2 linked regions of the Sinorhizobium sp. BG8 genome follow. The protein of the gene in region 2 interacts with the protein of the main gene of each other region in a pairwise test. Links are inferred from orthologs where the notes say so. Each region holds a gene or a part of one and is shown on either strand. Other genes may lie near its edges.

The links.
Region 1: the proteins of uvrB (region 2) and uvrA interact in binary tests that used the Escherichia coli proteins (3 or more experiments, as listed by UniProt). The link is inferred for Sinorhizobium sp. BG8 from one-to-one orthologs.

The regions. Positions count from the first base shown.
Region 1 is NZ_CP044011.1:2,959,270-2,965,840, reverse strand. The notes cover bases 1,336-4,846. They hold uvrA (excinuclease ABC subunit UvrA), read right to left. Parts: upstream 4,458-4,846; coding sequence 1,536-4,457; downstream 1,336-1,535. Other genes in these bases: F3Y30_RS14020 (single-stranded DNA-binding protein), read left to right, coding at 4,730-4,846. Also shown: F3Y30_RS14035 (NAD(P)H-hydrate dehydratase), read left to right, coding at 1-484; F3Y30_RS14030 (DUF72 domain-containing protein), read right to left, coding at 501-1,304; more of F3Y30_RS14020, read left to right, coding at 4,847-5,236; F3Y30_RS14015 (MarC family protein), read right to left, coding at 5,432-6,073; gyrA (DNA gyrase subunit A), read left to right, coding at 6,313-6,571. UniProt on the Escherichia coli protein: The UvrABC repair system catalyzes the recognition and processing of DNA lesions. UvrA is an ATPase and a DNA-binding protein. A damage recognition complex composed of 2 UvrA and 2 UvrB subunits scans DNA for abnormalities.
Region 2 is NZ_CP044011.1:3,242,168-3,248,685, reverse strand. The notes cover bases 2,242-5,699. They hold uvrB (excinuclease ABC subunit UvrB), read right to left. Parts: upstream 5,364-5,699; coding sequence 2,442-5,363; downstream 2,242-2,441. Other genes in these bases: F3Y30_RS15305 (hypothetical protein), read right to left, coding at 5,641-5,699; F3Y30_RS15315 (AAA family ATPase), read right to left, coding at 2,242-2,251. In the rest of the region: F3Y30_RS15325 (hypothetical protein), read right to left, coding at 1-91; F3Y30_RS15320 (SIR2 family protein), read right to left, coding at 399-1,256; more of F3Y30_RS15315, read right to left, coding at 1,253-2,241; more of F3Y30_RS15305, read right to left, coding at 5,700-5,844; F3Y30_RS15300 (hypothetical protein), read right to left, coding at 5,909-6,518. UniProt on the Escherichia coli protein: The UvrABC repair system catalyzes the recognition and processing of DNA lesions. A damage recognition complex composed of 2 UvrA and 2 UvrB subunits scans DNA for abnormalities.

The sequences.
Region 1 (6,571 bases), 280 kb from region 2 along the record:
GTCGGATCGGCCGCTCGTGCTCGACGCAGACGGCATAACGGCATTCCGGGAGGATCCGGATGTCCTGTTCTCCGCGTTCCGAGAGGGACCGGTGCGACTCGTGCTGACGCCGCACGACGGCGAATTCGCGCGACTGTTTCCCGATCTTGCTGCCGACACGGAGCTGTCCAAGGTAGAGCGCGCCAGGAAGGCGGCCGCGCGCAGCCATGCGGTCGTCGTGATGAAGGGAGCGGATACTGTGATCGCCGCGCCGGACGGGCGCGCCCTCGTCAACGAAAATGCTCCGCCCTGGCTCGCGACCGCAGGATCCGGCGACGTTTTGGCTGGCATCGTTGGCGCCCACCTCGCCAAGGGCATGCCTGCCTTCGAGGCGGCGGCTGCCGCCGTCTGGCGTCATGGAGAGGCAGGCGAACGGGCAGGCGAGGGGATGACGGCAGAGGATCTTGCGGCGTCAATCCGCCCTATCGGTCAAGCCGCCTCCTGAGGTGTTCCCGGCCTGCTCAGCCGGTCCTCTTCTTAAGTTCGCGCGCACCGTTCGGCGCGTTCACCTTTCCCTCGTGAATGAAGAAGGCGAAGACATCTCGCGGCTTGTTCGCGGGCGTGTGGTCGGGATCGATCCGAGGTAGATCGCCGGGCTCGCCGCCTTCGGCCCAGCGCGCCACCCTGTCGGCCCACCGGTCCAGCCTTCCGGGTTCGTAGCAGGTGAGCACATTGTCGTTTCCCTTCTGCAGCCGGGCGTAGACGAAATCCGTCGTCACATCGGCGATCTCGGGATAATCAGCGTGTTCAGCGTAAACGATGGCGACTTTGTGCTTGCGCGCGAGCTTCGCAAATTCCGGAACCATGAAGGAGGGATGGCGCACCTCCAGGGCGTGGCGCAGCGTCAGTCCGTCCTGCTTCTCCGGCAGCAACGCCAGAAAGGCGGTGAAATCTTCGGGCTCGAATTTCTTCGTCGGCGCGAACTGCCAGAGTATCGGCCCAAGATGCGGCCCGAGTTCGGTCAGTCCCTGTGTCAGAAAACGCTCCATCGACTCGCCCGCACTCGCCAGAACCTTGCGGTTTGTCACAAAGCGGCTTGCCTTGAGCGTGAAAATGAAGCCCTCCGGCACTTCGGAGGCCCATTTGGCGAATGTCTCGGGCTTCTGCGAGCTGTAATAGGTACCGTTGACCTCGATCGCCGTCAGCTCCCGGCTCGCATATTCGAGCTGTTTCTTCTTCGGCAGCTTCTCCGGATAGAACGTTCCTTCCCATGGATCGAAGGTCCACCCGCCTATGCCGGTGCGGATCGTGCCGGTTTTGGTCATGCTGTTCCCCATCGAAGTTAGCTGGAACCTTGGCCGGCCCACGTGAACCGGCCTCGAGAAGATCTGAACGCGTGTGACGGCAGAAGGTGACTGAGCTCCGGATCAGAGTCACGCAAATCTGACCGGCCGTTCGAGGGGAAGGATCATGGAGCACGACCATGAACCCTTCATGCAGTCTGCTCGCGACGCCGCCCCCAGAAGAACCCGTGACCGCCGGTCACGAGCTGTCCCTCACTCCGCGGCTTCGGCCTTTCGTTGTGGACGCCGCTCGAGCAATTCCTTGAGAAACTTTCCGGTGTAGGACCGATCCACCTTCACCACCTGTTCCGGCGTACCTTCGGCAATGACCTCGCCGCCGCCATCGCCGCCCTCGGGTCCGAAATCGATGACCCAGTCCGCCGTCTTGATGACTTCGAGGTTGTGTTCGATCACCACGACCGAATTGCCCTGGTTCACCAGCTCGTGCAGCACCTCGAGCAGCTTCGCAACGTCGTGGAAATGCAGGCCCGTTGTGGGTTCGTCCAGGATATAGAGCGTGCGACCAGTCGAGCGCTTTGACAGTTCCTTTGCCAGCTTGACGCGCTGCGCCTCGCCGCCCGAGAGCGTATTCGCCTGCTGGCCGACCTTGATGTAGCCGAGGCCCACCTGGTTCAGCGTCACCAGCTTGTCGCGCACGGCAGGCACGGCCGCGAAGAACTCGACGCCTTCCTCCACGGTCATGTCGAGCACATCGGCGATCGACTTGCCCTTGAAGTGCACGTCCAGCGTTTCCCGGTTGTACCGTTTGCCGTGGCAGACGTCGCAAGTGACATAGACGTCTGGCAGGAAGTGCATCTCGATCTTGATGACGCCGTCGCCCTGGCAGGCTTCGCAGCGCCCGCCCTTCACGTTGAAGGAGAAGCGCCCCGGCTGGTAGCCGCGCGCCTTTGCCTCCGGCAATCCGGCGAACCAGTCGCGGATCGGCGTGAAGGCCCCGGTGTATGTCGCCGGGTTCGAGCGCGGCGTCCGGCCGATCGGGGACTGGTCGATATCGATGACCTTGTCGATGAATTCGAAGCCGTCGATGCGATCGTGCTCGGCAGGGTTTTCGCGCGCGCCCATGATGCGGCGCGCCGCCGACTTGTAGAGCGTTTCGATGAGGAAGGTCGACTTGCCTCCGCCGGAAACGCCGGTGACAGCGGTAAAGACACCAAGCGGGATCGAAGCAGTCACGTTCTTTAGGTTGTTGGCTCGCGCGCCGACGACCGTGATCTCCCGCTTCTTCTTCGGCTTGCGGCGTTCGGCCGGCACCGCCACGGAAAGTTCGCCCGAAAGGTACTTGCCCGTAAGCGATTTCGGGTTCGCCATGATGTCGGCGGGCGCGCCCTGCGCAATCACTTCGCCACCATGGATGCCCGCCGCCGGGCCGATGTCGACGACATAGTCTGCGGTCAGGATCGCGTCTTCGTCATGCTCCACGACGATCACGGTATTGCCGATATCACGAAGATGGCGAAGCGTCTCCAGAAGGCGGGCATTGTCACGCTGATGAAGGCCGATCGACGGCTCGTCGAGGACGTAGAGCACGCCGGTGAGGCCGGAACCTATCTGCGAGGCGAGCCGGATGCGCTGGCTTTCGCCACCGGACAAAGTTCCGGAATTGCGCGAAAGGCTCAGATATTCCAGCCCGACATCGTTGAGGAAGCGCAGCCTCTCGCGGATTTCCTTGAGGATGCGGACCGCGATCTCGTTCTGCTTGGCGTTCATGTGGTCCGGCAGCTTGTCGAACCAGTCGCGTGCGACGCGGATCGACATCTCGGTCACTTCGCCGATATGCAACTTGTCGATCTTGACGGCGAGCGCCTCGGGTTTCAGGCGGTAGCCGTTGCAGGCCGGGCAGGGGGCCGCCGACATGTAACGCTCGATTTCCTCGCGCGCCCATGCAGAATCGGTTTCCTTCCAGCGTCGTTCGAGGTTCGTCACGATCCCCTCGAAAGACTTGGTCGTCTTGTAGGAGCGCGCGCCGTCCTGGTAATTGAACTCCACCTTCTCGCGGGTGCCGTGCAGGATCGCGTCCTGAGCCTCCTCGGAAAGGTCCGACCAGCGGTTCGAAAGCTTGAAGCCATAGGCGGCGCCGAGGGCTTCCAGCGTCTGATTGTAGTAGGGCGAGGACGACTTCGCCCATGGCGCGATGGCGCCATCCCGCAGGGTGCGCTGCGGTTCGGGAACGATGAGGTCTTCGTCGATCTTCTGCTGGCTTCCCAGACCGTCGCAGGTGGAGCATGCGCCGAAGGGATTGTTGAAGGAAAAGAGCCGGGGCTCGATCTCGGAAATGGTGAAGCCGGAAACAGGGCAGGCAAACTTCTCCGAGAACAGCACCCGTTCATGCGTCTCGTTGAGCGACTTGTTTGCACTTCCGCCTGCTGCCGTTTCTTCCGGTGGCAGGGGCTTGTCCGCGAATTCGGCGATCGCGAGACCGTCCGCAAGCGTCAGACATGTTTCGATGCTGTCGGCCAGGCGTGCGGCTAGGTCCGGCCGGACCACGATCCGATCGACCACGACGTCGATGTCGTGCTTGTATTTCTTGTCGAGGGCAGGCGCGTCTGCGATCTCGTAGAACTGGCCGTCGATCTTGACGCGCTGGAAGCCCTTTTTCATGAGCTCCGCCAGTTCCTTCTTGTATTCTCCCTTACGGCCTCTGACGACCGGCGCCAGGATATAGAGCCGCGTACCTTCGCCCATGTCGAGGACACGGTCGACCATCTGGCTGACGGTCTGGCTCTCGATCGGAAGTCCGGTCGCCGGAGAATAAGGCACGCCGACGCGGGCGAACAGCAGGCGCATGTAGTCGTAGATCTCGGTGACTGTCCCTACCGTCGATCGGGGATTGCGCGAAGTCGTCTTCTGCTCGATGGAGATCGCGGGAGACAGGCCATCGATCTGGTCGACATCGGGCTTTTGCATCATCTCGAGGAACTGGCGGGCATATGCCGACAGGCTCTCGACGTAGCGGCGCTGGCCCTCCGCATAGATCGTGTCGAAGGCAAGCGAGGACTTGCCCGAGCCGGAAAGTCCGGTCATCACGATCAGCTTGTTGCGGGGCAGATCCAGGTCGATGCCCTTGAGGTTATGTTCGCGCGCGCCGCGGATGGAGATGGTCTTTAGTTCGCTCATGGTGTCCAGCGTGAGGATCTCGTTTGCGCATCCTATGTAGGGACTGACGACAGCCTGTCCATGCGCTTCGGGATAAATCCGTGCCTGTTTCCGATTCGGTTGACAAGATACTAGGGATTTTCTAGAACAAAAAAAGAACAAATTGCAGGTGGAATTTCATCTGTGGATTACTGGCTTCGCGGGGCGGCGCCGGCGGTCGGCAATCGATAAGATGGATGGATTGCATTTTAACGAAACCGGGCTCGCCTGGTGCGGTGACAGGAACAAAAGCGATGGCTGGTAGCGTCAACAAGGTTATCTTGATCGGAAACGTCGGGGCGGACCCGGAAATCCGGCGCACGCAGGACGGCCGCCCGATCGCCAACCTGCGGATCGCGACGTCGGAGACGTGGCGGGACCGCAATTCCGGCGAACGCCGGGAAAAGACGGAATGGCACACGGTCGTGGTTTTCAACGAAGGCCTGTGCAAGGTCGTCGAACAGTACGTGAAGAAGGGCGCCAAGCTCTACATCGAGGGCGCGCTGCAGACGCGGAAGTGGCAGGATCAGAACGGCAACGACCGTTATTCGACGGAAGTCGTCCTGCAGGGCTTTGGCTCGACGCTGACGATGCTCGACGGTCGCGGCGAGGGCGGTGGCGACCGTCGCGGGGGGGCGGACTTCGGCGGTGCGCCGAGCTACGACGACTATGGATCCCAGCCGTCCTCCTCGTCCTCGAGCCGGTCGAGCAGCTCGGCCTCGTCATTCTCGCGCGACATGGACGACGACATCCCGTTCTGATCGCTTCGCAATAGCGATCCCGCCTTTCGGCTCATTGATGCCACCTCCTGCTGACCGCAAGGGGTGGCATGTTTGTTTGCGCTCCAACCCCGCAGCCAAAGCACGGAGCCTGACATGTGGAACGCTGCAGCGCCAACGCTGCTGTATCGACAAAGGCAGCTTTCGCGCGGCAGAGGTTGCGTGTCGTCGAGCTGATCAGGGGCCGGTGTAGACGGACAACGTAGCTCTCAGCCCGTCGATCACGAATTGCACCGCAAGGGCGGCGAGGATCACGCCAAGCAATCGGGTAAGGATCGCCCGGCCGGTAACCCCCAGGAACCGGTCGATGCGCTCCGCGACGACGAGCGCGAGAAAGAGCACGAGAAGGCAAATCGCGATAACCGCAATGAGGCCCGCCCGCTGCACCGGCGTGGGGAAGGATCCCGCAAGCAGGATGGTCGCCGAAATCGCGCCCGGACCCGCGATCAGGGGCAGGGCGAGGGGAAAGACCGCAATGTTGTGAATGTGGTCCTTGGTGATCGCCACCTCGCTGGTCTTCTCCTTGCGGTCCTGCCGGCGCTCGAAAATCATCTCGAACGCGATCCAGAACAGGAGAAAGCCTCCGGCGATGCGGAAGGCGCCGATGGAGATACCGAGCAGGCCCAGCAGGCTCGCGCCGGTCAAGGCGAATGCTGTCAGAATGCAGAAAGCGATGATCGTGCCGCGAAGCGCTACCTGCTTTCGCTGGGCGCGGTTCATGCCGATGGTCAGTCCGAGAAAGAGCGGCGCCAGTCCGGGTGGATCGATGGTTACGAGCAGCGTGGTGGTTGCGTTGACCAGCTGATCCACGTTGAGCATCGGCTGCGTCTCCCCGCCACCCCTTGCGCTCCGGGACGAGCCCCGGTACGACAATTGTTAGACGAGGGCGGGACCGAGGGGAAGGCCCACGAACCCCAATCGCCGATTGCGCCACCAAATCGCGCCAATTGGCGGATTTTCTGGGAAAAGCCTGTTCAAAACTGCCGCCAAAATTGGCGCCGGCAGTTGCTGTAGGCTATAAAAACAAGAATGATTCTTAGCAAAGATCGTGATCAAAATTGACCGAACAAACGACCCCCGGCGGCAAGAACCCTCCCGGCATTGAGCCCATCTCGATTATCGAGGAAATGCAGCGGTCCTATCTCGACTACGCCATGAGCGTGATCGTGAGCCGCGCGCTTCCCGATGTGCGTGATGGCCTCAAGCCCGTTCACCGGCGCATCCTGTACGGGATGAACGAGCTCGGGATCGACTGGAACAAGAAGTACGTCAAGTGCGCCCGCGTCACCGGTGACGTGATGGGTAAATACCATCCCC
Region 2 (6,518 bases):
CGCCTTCCTCGAAGGTCGAGATGTAGAGCACCTGATCGGTATTGACGTAGACGTCCTGGTTGTGGGTGGACTTGAAACCGATCATTGCCATGCATCACTCCTTTCATGCCGTTGGGGCGAGGTATCATGGATTCGTTGCTGGAAGGTTGAGGGCGGGGCGTTTAGGCGTGCTGCCATCTTCCCACACCAAAAGCGCCGCAAACAGAAGCCGCAAGCTGGGCCTGTTGCTCTATGCTGTTTCGGCGTATTCGCCTGCGAAATAAGTACATTTGACCCTTCACAATCTGGAAGGCCTCCGAGCCTTTCGGCGTGCTCGGTTCATTCGTCGGGCTGGAGCAGAATTGTGTGTAGTGGTAGGTTAATGCATGAACGTATTGGCACTTATAAGTTACATTCTTTTACCACGATTGGTCATCTGCAATTTCATTGCGTCGATCACTAACTAGGCTGACCAGGGCCCTCAACGACTCTGTTAGCTCTATGTGTCCATCAGCTGAGCTATACGGAATAATGTTAATGCCCCGGGTTTCCTTCATTAGTGAAATTTGCATTTCGTTGATCGGTTTAGGAACACACATGAAATGATTTCTTAAGTTATACCGATATCGATAGTTCTCAAACAAGAGCTGGACGTCTGGGTCGTTCATGCCGCACCCAAGTATTAAAAACGAATGAGTGGCAATTAACGCATCAAGAATTCCGTAAAATGCTGAATATTTATTTCTCGCTCCAGCGTAGTCGCTAGTCGAAAATATCAATTTATCTGGGCTGTCTATCGATCCATGAAGCTTTAGTAGATATCTTTCTGGTCCGCTTGTTACTGCGCCAATATCGTCGTCCCAGTAATTCTTTACAATGTAAGTCCCTTGACTCTTGGTGATGGCAAACGTGTCGTAAATTCTATCAAAATTCACAGAGCAAACGATTCTACTGTCTAAATCAAAGATTAGTTGGTGAATATCTGCCGGTTTATAATTTGGTCGTTGAAAGTCGTTTTTTACCAAATCTATCCATTGGTCATCGTAAATTTTCTTGAGATATTCGCAGGCCTCCAAGTAGCGGTACTGATTGATTGCTTTTGTCAGGTGGGTCGGAGCGGTATCTAAACCCGCTTTTGCTGCTTGAAGGAAGGTGTGCCATGTGGGTGGCCTGTAGCCATTATTGTCAGTAGAATTCGCTGACACTCCGGAGCCAATAAGGATAACAACCGAGCGGCGAGCGATCCGGTCAATGAGTGATGGATTCCACTTGATCATGCGTTCAGAACTCGGGCGTTGGCTTCGATTTTGCTAGCAATGCCATCAAACAAATTCTTGGCGTCTTCAACCTTACTAAAATGCGCTCCCCTGACGCCATCCTTCGACTTGAGTAGAAAAATGGGTTTCCGTGCTGTTTGTGACATGGGGACTAGACTGTGCAGATTCGGTATTGTTCCTAGTCGATATTCTATATCTGTTTTCTTTGCGGATAGTTTTTCAACAAAATTCTTAGATACCACTTTGGGAATCTGTTTCATTATTCTCTCGTAAGAATGAACTACTCTAGATTCTCCATCGACGGTCTTCTGTGTGTATTGTTGCGCAACATATCCAAGAAATTGCAAATTGAAGTTCAATTTCTTTGGAAGTTCATCAAGCTCTTCTTTGTCCACTTGAGAAATTCCAATTTCTAAGCGCTTCCTCCACTCATTTATTGCAATCGAAATGTTCTCGATTGCTCGCAGACTAAATATGTCGATGGACATGGGGCTTATGAAATAGTCACTAGCTAATAGGACCGCCCGATTGATTGAGCCGAGGGAGGGGCCAACATCAAATAGGACATAGTCGTAGTCGCCGCAGCGTTCGAGAACATCTTGGAATAAAAACGATGTTCTAAGGCCTCGAATGCTACCAGAAATCGAATCCTGCCAATCCTTTGACAGAAGATCCTCTTTCAATGAGAGTCTTGGATCTCCGCAAATTAGGTCAACTGCATACGATGGGACGGAGATTGGTTTCAGTTGTTCGTTATAACCCTTACCTAGTGAAAGTGGATGAATAATGTTGTGTATAGTGTAACTATTTCTATCCTCATAAATATTTAGAATTTCCTCATCGCTAAGCATTAGTTGAGTGGCGTTACATTGTGGATCCGCATCTATTACCAGTACTTTTTTATTCAGATTATTTCCTAGGTATGCGGCGACATTGCACAAAAGTGTAGTTTTCCCCACTCCGCCTTTGTTATTGAAGAAAGCGATGGATTTCATTTATTTTTAGCCCTTCGAAATTGGCTGATACTATCTGCTGTATAATACCGAGATGTTCTCAATATTCATTGGTTTGGAGATCATCCGGAATAGCCATGGTTTCGATCGTGATCGTACCCAATTTTATCTTATAGGCGAATCATGAAAGACTCGTATGACGAAAGTTGAGGTAGCAAGAAAGCAACACCGCTCACCGCCCCGGCCGTCCCGTCTTGCCCTTCGTCCGGCCCTTGCGCTTCTGTTCGCCCGGGTCCTCGTAGGAACCGGCGCCGATCTTGCCGCGGACGAGCGGGCGGGGGTCATTCTTTTCGCTCACGCTGTCGGCGCTGCCCGGGGACGCCGAACGATCGGCGGCGGACGCTTGTCCGCTGCGCTGCGCTCTGGTGTCCGCATCCGGCTTCTGAGGGATGTGTCCGGTCACCGGTTTCTCGGTCCGCCCGACGGTCATTTCGTCGAGGGAATTCCTGCGGAACAGCGACTTCCCTGATGGGACTTCCGTGTCTGTGCCGGGACCCATGTCGTCGAGGGAGGGTTTCTGGAACAGGGAACCTGACGGGGCCTTGTCGCCGCCTTCGGCATTGCGCGCCGCATCGGCCTTGCTCCCCGTCGTGCCTTCGGCACTCCGCGCCTCTTGCCGTGCCATGGGGTCGTCCATCGTGGCGAGTTCGGCCGCCTTGAGGCGCTTGATCTCGTCGCGGATGCGGGCGGCCTTCTCGAAGTCGAGGTCGGCGGCGGCGTCGCGCATCTGCTTCTCCAGCGCCTCGAGGTGAGCCTTGAGGTTGTTGCCGACAAGGTGGCCGGCCTCGGCAAATCCCTTGCCGCCGACGCCTGATATGTCGGCGCGAACGTGGTCGCGCTCGTAGACGCTGTCGAGGATGTCGGAGATCTTCGCCTTCACCGATTCCGGAGTGATGCCGTTCGCCTCGTTGTAGGCCACCTGTTTCTCACGGCGGCGGCCGGTCTCGTCCATGGCGCGCTGCATGGACCCGGTGATCTGGTCGGCATAGAGGATGACCTTGCCATCGACGTTTCGCGCCGCGCGGCCGATGGTCTGGATGAGGGACGTTTCCGAGCGCAGGAAGCCTTCCTTGTCGGCGTCGAGGATGGCGACGAAGCCGCATTCGGGAATGTCGAGGCCTTCGCGCAGGAGGTTGATGCCGACCAGCACGTCGAAGGCGCCGAGGCGCAGATCGCGGATGATCTCGATGCGCTCCAGCGTGTCGATGTCGGAGTGCATGTAGCGCACGCGAACACCCTGCTCGTGCAGGTATTCGGTCAGGTCCTCGGCCATGCGCTTGGTGAGCACGGTGACGAGGGTACGGTAGCCGGCGGCGGCGGTCTCGCGGATTTCGCCGAGGACGTCGTCCACCTGGGTTTTTGCCGAGCGGACCTCGACGGGCGGGTCGATCAGGCCGGTCGGGCGGATGACCTGCTCGGCGAAGACGCCGCCGGACTGCTCCATCTCCCAGCCGCCCGGCGTCGCGGACACGGCGATGGTATCGGGGCGCATGGCGTCCCATTCCTCGAAGCGGAGTGGCCGGTTGTCCATGCAGGAGGGCAGGCGGAAGCCGTATTCGGCGAGCGTCGCCTTGCGGCGGAAGTCGCCACGGTACATGCCGCCGATCTGCGGGATGGTGACGTGGCTCTCGTCGATGAAGATCAGCGCGTTGTCCGGGATGTATTCGAAGAGGGTCGGCGGCGGCTCGCCGGGCCTGCGGCCCGTCAGGTAGCGCGAATAGTTCTCGATGCCCTGGCAGGAGCCGGTGGCCTCCAGCATTTCCAGGTCGTAGCGGGTGCGCTGCTCCAGGCGCTGCGCCTCCAGCAGGCGGCCGGCCTTCTCCAGCTCCGCGAGCCGCAGCTTGAGTTCCTCGCGGATCGACTTGATGGCGCCGTTGAGCGTCGGGCGCGGGGTGACGTAGTGCGAATTGGCGTAGATCTTCACCGACTTCAGGTCGCCGGTCTTCTGGCCGGTCAAGGGGTCGAACTCGGTGATCGCGTCGATCTCGTCGCCGAACATCGAGATGCGCCAGGCGGCATCCTCAAGGTGGGCCGGGAAGATCTCGATGGTGTCGCCGCGCACCCGGAACGAGCCGCGCTGGAAATCCATGTCGCGGCGCTTGTATTGCTGGGCCACGAGGTCGGCCAGCAGCTGGCGCTGGTCGAGCCGGTCGCCGACCTGCATCTGGAAGGTCATGGCGGTGTAGGTCTCGACCGAACCGATACCGTAGATGCAGGAGACGGAGGCGACGATGATGCAGTCGTCGCGTTCGAGCAGCGAGCGGGTCGCCGAGTGGCGCATGCGGTCGATCTGCTCGTTGATCGAGGATTCCTTCTCGATGTAGGTGTCGGAGCGCGGAACGTAGGCCTCGGGCTGGTAGTAGTCGTAGTAGGAGACGAAGTACTCGACCGCGTTTTCCGGGAAGAAGTTCCTGAACTCCGAATAGAGCTGGGCGGCGAGCGTCTTGTTCGGCGCGAGGATGACGGCGGGGCGCTGCGTCGCCTCGATCACCTTGGCCATGGTGAAGGTCTTGCCCGAGCCGGTGACGCCGAGGAGGACCTGCGAGCGCTCGCCATTGTCCAGGCCCTCGACGAGGTCCTTGATGGCGGTCGGCTGGTCGCCGGCCGGCTGGTATTCGCTCATCATGCGTATCGGCACGCCGCCTTCCGACTTTTCCGGCCGGGCAGGGCGGTGCGGCGTCCAGAGCTTGCCGTCCTTGAAAAGCGGGTTGCCGGACTCGATCAGCTTCGACAGGGCCTCGACCGTCGCGGTGACGCCGGATCCGGACGTGAGCTTGTCGGCCTCCTCCAGCGAGACGTCGAGACCGGCGACGGGGTTGAGACCGGCCGCGGTGCGCGTCTTCGGGTCCGTCGAACCGCCGATCGAGACGCCCCGGGATGTCTTGGAGGCCGATATCTCGACCTTCTTGCGGTGCTTTCCGGCCTTGGAGGCGATCTGGCGCTGCGTCTCGATGGAGGAGGCCTCCGCCTCGGCTTCAAGCTGCTTCACCCAGTCGGACACGCTGCCGGAGAGGGGAGCGCCTTCAAAGGACGCTTGCGGGGCTTCCTCGAAGCCTGGGCTCGAGGGCGACGGTTTTTTCGGTGATCTGGCCATGGCGGGAATATGGAGAGAGTCAGGACGAAAGGAAAGAGGCAAAGAGTACAAAAGGGAAACGGATTGCACGCCGCGCGCGGTTCTCCCGGCACCGGAACAGGGGCGGACGCGGCCGGGCACGTTCGGCATGCGGGATCCGGGACCAGAGGCTCACGAGGACCGGGCCCGGCGGTGGCGCGCGATCAGGGCGCGGGCCGGGGAGCCGGGCTGCGCGCTCCCCCGACCTCCGGGAGGCCTCCGCTCACAGACGGGCTGAGCCCGTCCGTGCCGTCGCCGGTCACGGGACCACGACGCCCTGGGCGTCTCCGCAGGAGCAGATCGAGCCGAGGATGGCCGGCGGTATCTGGCACACGCCCTGCTGAGTGGAGCAATGATACCCCAGGGCCTGCGCCATTTCGCGTCCGACGATCGCCTGTGAATGCTGGGCGGCGCTGACGATCAGCGTCGCCAGAACGAGGGCTGTGGATGCTTTCAGGTTCATGGCGTTCCTCTCATCCGTTTGCGTTGTTTCCATAAGCATGCGCCCGGGAGATCCGGACGTCGCGTCATTTCGGCGTTGCGACTTCGGCCTGCACCGTGGAAGGCGGCGATTCCGCCTGCCTGATCTCGACTGCCGGCTGGTCGACGATGGTGACGGCATCGTCGATCGCGTCCATGCCCTCGCTGGTCCAGACCCGGAGCGGCAGCTTGTAGCTGCACCGCCTGAGCGTCGGCCCGACGGGTTCCGTGGCGGCGACCTGGGGAGCCGAGCTTCCGACGGGGACGTCCTTGCAGGCGCTCTGCTCGTCGTAATTGCTCTCGATGATGTTGAAGGTGGCGATCACGCCCTTCATGTCCGGAAGCACGAAGATCTCGTCGGCCTTCTGGCTGCCGAGAGTGACGACGGTGCTTCGCCAGAGCCGGATGCCCGGAATGATCACGGAGCCCTTGCGGCCCGTGTGCAGGACGACGTTCCTGTCGAAAAGCTGCTCGTCGATGTTCGGCCGCCTGTAGACCTCGCCGTCGGCGAGAAACGCATCGAAGATCTCGTAGTCGGGCGGCACGGGAATCGGGTATTTCTTGGAAGGCAGCGAGAAGGCTTCCTCGCCGCTCTCGTCGATCCAGCTCGGCGTGACTTCCGCGACGATCTCGTCGGCCCAAGCGGGCACGGACAGA